2 regions of the Streptomyces arenae genome follow, and region 2 is predicted to be linked to the other one. Evidence: riboswitches for the same ligand, from Rfam matches in the RefSeq annotation. Region 2 holds a riboswitch; the other holds the start of a gene.

The links. Region 2 has a riboswitch for glycine ahead of gcvT (glycine cleavage system aminomethyltransferase GcvT). Riboswitches for the same ligand answer to the same signal wherever they lie in the genome.
Region 1: it holds a riboswitch for glycine, as region 2 does, so the genes downstream of both, gcvP (aminomethyl-transferring glycine dehydrogenase) here and gcvT (glycine cleavage system aminomethyltransferase GcvT) in region 2, are expected to answer to the same signal.

The regions. Positions count from the first base shown of each region.
Region 1 is NZ_JAKQYH010000074.1:9,997-13,716, forward strand. It holds gene MB828_RS36755 (DNA polymerase IV) at 1-795, shown strand, start outside; gene MB828_RS36760 (PRC-barrel domain-containing protein) at 708-1,088, opposite strand; glycine riboswitch at 1,202-1,296, shown strand; gene gcvP (aminomethyl-transferring glycine dehydrogenase) at 1,471-3,720, shown strand, end outside.
Region 2 is NZ_JAKQYH010000029.1:137,064-140,783, reverse strand. It holds gene glyA (serine hydroxymethyltransferase) at 1-408, opposite strand, end outside; gene gcvH (glycine cleavage system protein GcvH) at 469-846, opposite strand; gene gcvT (glycine cleavage system aminomethyltransferase GcvT) at 987-2,114, opposite strand; glycine riboswitch at 2,162-2,270, opposite strand; glycine riboswitch at 2,271-2,371, opposite strand; gene MB828_RS14275 (AAA family ATPase) at 2,561-3,241, shown strand; gene MB828_RS14270 (enhanced serine sensitivity protein SseB) at 3,368-3,720, shown strand, end outside.

The DNA of each region.
Region 1 (3,720 bases), on a different contig from region 2:
CTGTACGCGATGGCGCTCGCGCACGACGAGCGGCCCGTGGTGGCCGAGCGGGAGGCCAAGTCGGTGTCCGTGGAGGACACCTACGACGTGGACATCCACGACCGGCTGAGAGTGGGCATGGAGGTGCGGCGGCTGGCGGACCGGTGCGTGCGGCGGCTGCGGGAGGCCGGGCTGTCGGGGCGGACGATCGTGCTGAAGGTGCGGCGGTACGACTTCTCGACGCTGACCCGGTCGGAGACGCTGCGGGGGCCGACCGACGACCCGGCGGTGGTGCGGGAGGCGGCCGCGCGGCTGCTCGACTCGGTGGACACGACGGGGGGCGTGCGACTGCTGGGGGTGGGGGTGACGGGCCTGGCCGACTACACCCAGGAGGACCTCTTCGCGCAGGCCGCGGGGGAGGTGACGGACGTCACGGCGGAGGAGGACACCGTGGAGCCCGTCGCCGTGGCCGAGCAGGACGCGGCGGCCGGACGGCGCTGGCCCGCGGGGCACGACGTGCGGCACGCGCAGTACGGACCCGGATGGGTGCAGGGCAGCGGGCTGGGGCGGGTGACGGTGCGCTTCGAGACACCGGCGTCGCTGGTGCCGGGCCGGGTGCGGACGTTCCGGGTCGACGATCCGGAGCTGGAGCCCGCGGATCCGTTGCCGTTGGTGGAGGACGTGACGGGGGCCGCGCCGGACGGCCCGCGACGGGACGCCCTCGGCCCTCAGGCCCCCGTGTCCTCCGTGCCCGCCAGCTTGCCGAACTCGTGGTCCGGGCGGGGCGGGGGCGGAACCGCCGTGTCCAGACCGTAGTGGTGGTAGAGCTGGAGCTCCTGCTCCGGAGAGAGGTGGCGGCCCACTCCGAAGTCGGGGGCGTCCTTGATCAGGGCGCGGTCGAAGGGGATGTGCAGGGTGCCCTCGACCAGCTCGCTGGGCTCCAGGGGCACGAACGCGTCCCGGGAGAACAGGCCGGTGCGTATGGCCGCCCACTCCGGCACGCCCGTCGCGTCGTCGAGGTACACCTCGTCGATCGTGCCGATCTTCGTGCCGTTGCGGTCGAACGCCTTGCGGCCGATCAGGTTGCGCGGATCGATGTCGGTCTGCACGGGCCCTCCACTTGGTCGCAACTCATCCGTAAGCACTACAAAAGAGCACATTCAAGGAGGCGGCCACTCGAAGGTCCGTGCGTTGCCCCCGCTGGTACGCTGGCAGCGGCTGCTGACCCCGTGCGGGAGAGTCCTCCGGGCAATCCGGAGGCGCCGAAGGAGCAAATCCTCCCCGGAATCTCTCAGGCCCACGTACCGCACGGACGAGGTCACTCTGGAAAGCAGGGCGGACGTCGACGGTGTCCGCCCTCACCGACGGTGAAAGCCGGTGCCCACGGGCGTCCGGCGAAGCTCTCAGGTTGAGATGACAGAGGGGGAGGCCGTCGGGGTACCCGTGCCGGGGTACCCCTCGAAGGTCGCGTCAGACCAGGAGGCCTCCGCAATGACCGCCCACCGCCCTTCGCTCTCCGAGCTCGAACAGGCAATCCCCTTCGAGCAGCGCCACATCGGGCCCGACCAGGAGGCGCGGGCCAAGATGCTCGCGCAGGTCGGCTACGGCTCGCTGGACGAACTGACGGCCGCGGCCGTGCCGGACGTGATCAAGAACGCCGACCGCCTGGAGCTGCCGGGTGCCCGGACCGAGGCCGAGGTCCTCGCCGAACTGCGCTCGCTCGCCGACCGCAACCAGGTGCTCGGCTCGATGATCGGCCTCGGCTACTACGGGACCTTCACCCCGCCCGTCATCCTGCGCAACGTGATGGAGAACCCCGCCTGGTACACGGCCTACACGCCGTACCAGCCGGAGATCTCCCAGGGCCGGCTGGAAGCGCTGCTGAACTTCCAGACCGTGGTCGCCGACCTCACCGGGCTGCCCACCTCCGGCGCCTCGCTGCTCGACGAGGGCACGGCCGCCGCCGAGGCCGTGGCCCTGTCACTGCGCATGGGCAAGAACAAGAAGGGCGTCTACGTCGTCGACGCGGACGCGCTGCCGCAGACCATCGCGGTGATCCGCACGCGCACCGAGCCGACGGGCGTGGAGGTCGTGGTCGCCGACCTCTCCGAGGGCATCCCGGCGGACCTCGCCGGACGTGAGATCAGCGGCGTGCTCGTCCAGTACCCCGGTGCCTCCGGTGCCGTACGCGACATCAAGCCCGTCATCGAGCAGGCGCACGAGCTCGGCGCGCTCGTCACCGTGGCCGCCGATCTGCTCGCCCTGACCCTGCTGACCTCCCCGGGCGAGCTGGGGGCCGACATCGCGGTCGGCACCACCCAGCGGTTCGGCGTGCCGATGGGCTTCGGCGGGCCGCACGCCGGCTACATGGCCGTCCGTGAGAAGTTCGCGCGCAGCCTGCCCGGCCGGCTCGTGGGCGTGTCCGTGGACGCCGACGGGAACAAGGCCTACCGGCTCGCGCTGCAGACCCGCGAGCAGCACATCCGCCGGGAGAAGGCCACCAGCAACATCTGCACCGCGCAGGTGCTGCTCGCCGTGATGGCCGGCATGTACGCCGTCTACCACGGCCCCGAGGGGCTCCAGGCCATCGCCCGGCGCACCCACCGGTACGCCACGGTCCTCGCCGCGGGCCTGCGGGCCGGCGGCGTCGAGATCGTGCACGGCGCCTACTTCGACACCCTCACCGCGCGGGTGCCCGGCAAGGCCGCCGAGGTCGTCTCCGCCGCCCGGCAGGGCGGTGTCAACCTGCGGCTCGTCGACGCCGACCACGTCTCCATGGCCTGCGACGAGACGACCACGCGCGCCCAGCTGAGCGCCGTGTGGGGCGCCTTCGGGGTCGACGGCGACGTCGAGGCGCTGGACGCCGTCACCGAGGACACGCTGCCCGAGGCGCTGCTGCGCACCGACGGCTACCTCACCCACCCCGTCTTCCAGCAGCACCGCTCCGAGACCGCGATGCTGCGCTACCTGCGCAAGCTCGCCGACCGCGACTACGCGCTGGACCGGGGCATGATCCCGCTGGGCTCGTGCACCATGAAGCTGAACGCCACCACCGAGATGGAGCCGGTCACCTGGCCCGAGTTCGGTCAGCTGCACCCCTTCGCGCCCGCCGAGCAGGCACAGGGCTACCTGACGCTCATCCGGGAACTGGAGGAGCGGCTCGCCGAGGTCACCGGCTACGACAAGGTGTCGTTGCAGCCCAACGCCGGATCCCAGGGCGAGCTGGCCGGCCTGCTCGCCGTGCGCGCCTACCACCGGGCCAACGGCGACGCGCAGCGGACCGTGTGCCTGATCCCGTCGTCCGCCCACGGGACCAATGCGGCCAGCGCGGTGATGGCGGGCATGAAGGTCGTCGTCGTGAAGACCGCCGAGGACGGCGAGATCGACGTCGAGGACCTGCGGGCGAAGATCGAGCAGCACCGCGACGAACTCGCGGTACTGATGATCACCTACCCGTCCACCCACGGCGTGTTCGAGGAGCACGTCGCCGACATCTGCGCCCAGGTCCACGAGGCCGGCGGCCAGGTCTACGTCGACGGTGCCAACCTGAACGCCCTGGTCGGGCTCGCCAAGCCGGGGCACTTCGGCGGTGACGTGTCCCACCTCAACCTGCACAAGACCTTCTGCATCCCGCACGGCGGCGGCGGACCGGGCGTCGGTCCGGTGGCCGTACGGGCCCACCTGGCGCCGTACCTGCCGAACCACCCGCTCCAGCCGGCCGCCGGGCCGGAGACCGGGGTC
Region 2 (3,720 bases):
GGAGAAGTTCAGGCGCATGCCGTGGGTCAGGTGGCCGCCGTGCGCGAGGTCCAGGCCGAGGATGGTGTCCCCGGGCTGGGCCAGCGCGAACAGGGCCGCCTGGTTGGCGGAGGCGCCCGAGTGCGGCTGTACGTTCGCGTACTCGGCGCCGAAGAGCTCCTTCACCCGGTCGATGGCGATCTGCTCGGTCACGTCGACGTGCTCGCAGCCGCCGTAGTAGCGACGGCCGGGGTAGCCCTCGGCGTACTTGTTGGTGAGGACCGAGCCCTGCGCCTCCATGACCGCGATCGGCGCGAAGTTCTCGGAGGCGATCATCTCCAGGGTGGACTGCTGCCGCACCAGCTCGGCGTCCACCGCGGCGGCGACCTCCGGGTCGAGCTCGTGCAGGGACGTGTTCAGAACGGACATCTGCTTCTACGACTCCTGTTTCTACGACGCCTGGTCTGCGACGTCTGTTTCCGCGTCGCCTCAGCCGGCGGTGAAGGCGGTGTACTCGTCGGCGGAGAGCAGGTCGGCCGGCTCGTCCGCGAAGCGCACCTTGAACAGCCAGCCGCCCTCGAAGGGAGCCGAGTTCACCAGCGACGGGTCCTCCACGACGTCCTCGTTGACCTCGGTGATCTCACCCGTGACCGGCGAGTACAGGTCGGACACCGACTTGGTCGACTCCAGCTCGCCGCAGGACTCGCCCGCGGTCACCGTGTCGCCGACCGCCGGGAGCTCGACGAAGACGACGTCACCGAGCGCGTTGGCCGCGTGCTCCGTGATGCCGACCGTCGCCACGCCGTCCTCGGCGGCCGACAGCCACTCGTGCTCCTTGCTGTAACGCAGCTGCTGGGGGTTGCTCATGTCCTGAATTCTCCTGTACGCGGGGGAGTGCTGGTGAAGGGGGACTGCTGGAAACGGGCGTGACCAGCGGTGATGTGTGTGAGGTCACGCCCGGGGGCGTGGTCGGAGCGCGCCGGGGCGGTTCTTCCGGCGGTTTCCGGCTACTTCTCGCGCTTGTAGAACGGCAGCGCGACGACCTCGTACGGCTCGTGGCTGCCCCGGATGTCCACACCGACACCCGCCGTACCGGGCGCCGCGTGCGCCGCGTCGACGTACGCCATGGCGATCGGCCTGCCGAGGGTGGGGGAGGGGGCGCCGGAGGTGACCTCGCCGATCACCTTGCCGCCGGCGACCACCGGGTACCCGGCGCGCGGAACCCGGCGGCCCTCGGCGACCAGGCCGACGAGGACGCGGGGCGGGTTCGATCCGGCGCGGGCCGCCGCCTCGGTGAGCGCCTCGCGCCCCACGAAGTCGCCCTCCTTCTCGAACTTCACCACCCGGCCGAGCCCGGCGTCGAACGGGGTGAGCGAGGTGCTGAGCTCGTGCCCGTAGAGCGGCATGCCCGCCTCCAGCCGCAGCGTGTCCCGGCAGGACAGCCCGCACGGCACCAGGCCCGCCGGCTCGCCCGCCTCGGTCAGGGCCTGCCACAGCGCCACCGCGTGCTCCGGCTTCACGAACAGCTCGAAGCCGTCCTCGCCGGTGTAGCCGGTGCGGGCGATCAGCGCCGGGATCCCGGCGACCGTGCCGGGCAGCCCGGCGTAGTACCTGAGGCCGTCCAGGTCGGCGTCGGTGAGGGACTTCAGGATGCCGGGCGACTCGGGGCCCTGGACGGCGATCAGGGCGTACGCGTCCCGGTCGTCGCGCACCTCGGCGTCGAAGCCGGCGGCCCGCTCCCGCAGCGCGTCGAGGACCACCTGGGCGTTGGAGGCGTTGGCGACGACCAGGTACTCCGTCTCGTCCAGCCGGTAGACGATCAGGTCGTCCAGGATGCCGCCGTCGGTCCGGCAGATCATGGTGTAGCGGGCGCGCCCGACCCCGACGGACGCGATGTTCCCGACGAGGGCGTGGTTCAGCAGCCGGGCCGCGTCCGGCCCCGTCACGGCGATCTCGCCCATGTGGGAGAGGTCGAAGAGGCCGGCGCGGGTCCGTACCGCGACGTGCTCGTCACGCTCGGAGCCGTAGCGCAGGGGCATGTCCCAGCCGGCGAAGTCGGTCATGGTGGCGCCGAGCGAGCGGTGCAGGGCATCGAGCGCGGTACGGCGGGGTGCGGCGGAATCGGTACTGCTCATCGGTCGGTCGTCTCCCGGAGGTCCCAAGGGCATGACAGGCGAAGCTGTCCTCCCCATCTGTCATCGGAACCTGAGAGGTTCGCCCTGACCACGGGGTGGTCACGGCTTGCACCTTGGGTGGAGCCACTGTCACAGCGGCCCGCTTTTCAGATGTGCCTCGCCCGCGCGGTAACGGGGCCTGAGAGATTCAAGGGAGGGACTTGCTCCTTCGGCGCCCCGGGCACCGTGGTGCCGGGGGACTCTCCCGCGCGGATTCAAGCGGCCGGTATGCAGTTGGCGCGGACATCATTGCACGCCGTCCGCGGCCGTGGCAGGCCGGACCCGGCACGGCCTTCTGTGACAGGCCTGTGGCCGTTCGCGCACCGAACCGCGAGACACCGTGCATTACCTTCTCTTTACATTAAGTGGGGAGAACCTTTCCTGAACCCCCAGGGAGGACGGTCACGGTGACAAGGACCACGGCATACGCGAGGACCTGCGCGGCGACGACGGGCGTCGCCCTGCCCGAGCAGCCGACGGCCCCGGCCCGCGAGCGGTACGGCGCACGCCCCGCACCGGTCGTCCGCGATCTGCGCGAGCGCGCCGGCCACGGCCCCCACGGACTGCTCTTCGGCCCCCGGGACCTGGTCGTGGTCACCGGGCTGCCCGGCAGCGGGAAGTCGACGCTGATGCACCGCACCGTCCAGGGCATACGCGTCGACTCCCAGGACACCCGCGACCGCTGGGACGCCCGGCTGGCCCGGCTCCTGCCGTACGCCGTCTACCGCCCGCTGGTCCGCCTCGCCCACTACGCCGGCCTGCGCCGCGCCCTGCGTACCGGCGAGGGCGTGGTCGTGCACGACTGCGGCACGCAGGTCTGGGTGCGCGACTGGCTGGCCCGGGAGGCCCGGCGCCGCGGCGGCACCCTGCACCTGCTGCTCCTGGACGTCACGCCGGGCACGGCCCTGGACGGCCAGCGCGAGCGCGGCCGTGGTGTCTCGCGGTACGCCTTCCTGCGCCACCGCAGGGCGGCGGGCCGGCTGATCCGCTCCGTCGAGAAGGGCGATCTGCCTCCGGGCTGCGGTTCGGCGGTGCTCCTCGACCGCGACGCGGCGGACACCCTGCGCCGGATCGCCTTCACAGCCTGAGCGCGCGAGGCGGGCGGCCCCGGACGAGGTGGAGCGGCCCGTGGACTTGAATCGGCTGCTGGCTTTGTCGGTGTCACCCGCTAGCCTTTTCAGCCTCAACAGCGGTTTCCAGCAGGCGGTAGGCAGATGGACTTCCCGGCGGACCTTCCCGCGGACTTCCCGGCACAGGCACACCCCCACCCGCACGGCGGTTGGCCCGGCAACGAACTGGAGGAGGTGCTGTCGGCCTCCCTCGGCGTGCCCGCGGCGGCGGCCCGCCTCATCGAGGTACTGGGCCGCAGCTACCTGTGGATCCCGCTGCCCGAGGGCGGCGGCCCGCACAGCGGCCCCCTCGACCTGCCCACCACGGAGATCGCCGGCCAGGTGTACGTCCCGGTCTTCAGCTCCGAGGAGCAGTTCCGCCTGGTGGCCGGCTCCCACCTGTCGTACACGATCGCGCCCGCCGCCGAGTTCGCCCGCGGCCTGCCCCCGCAGGTCGG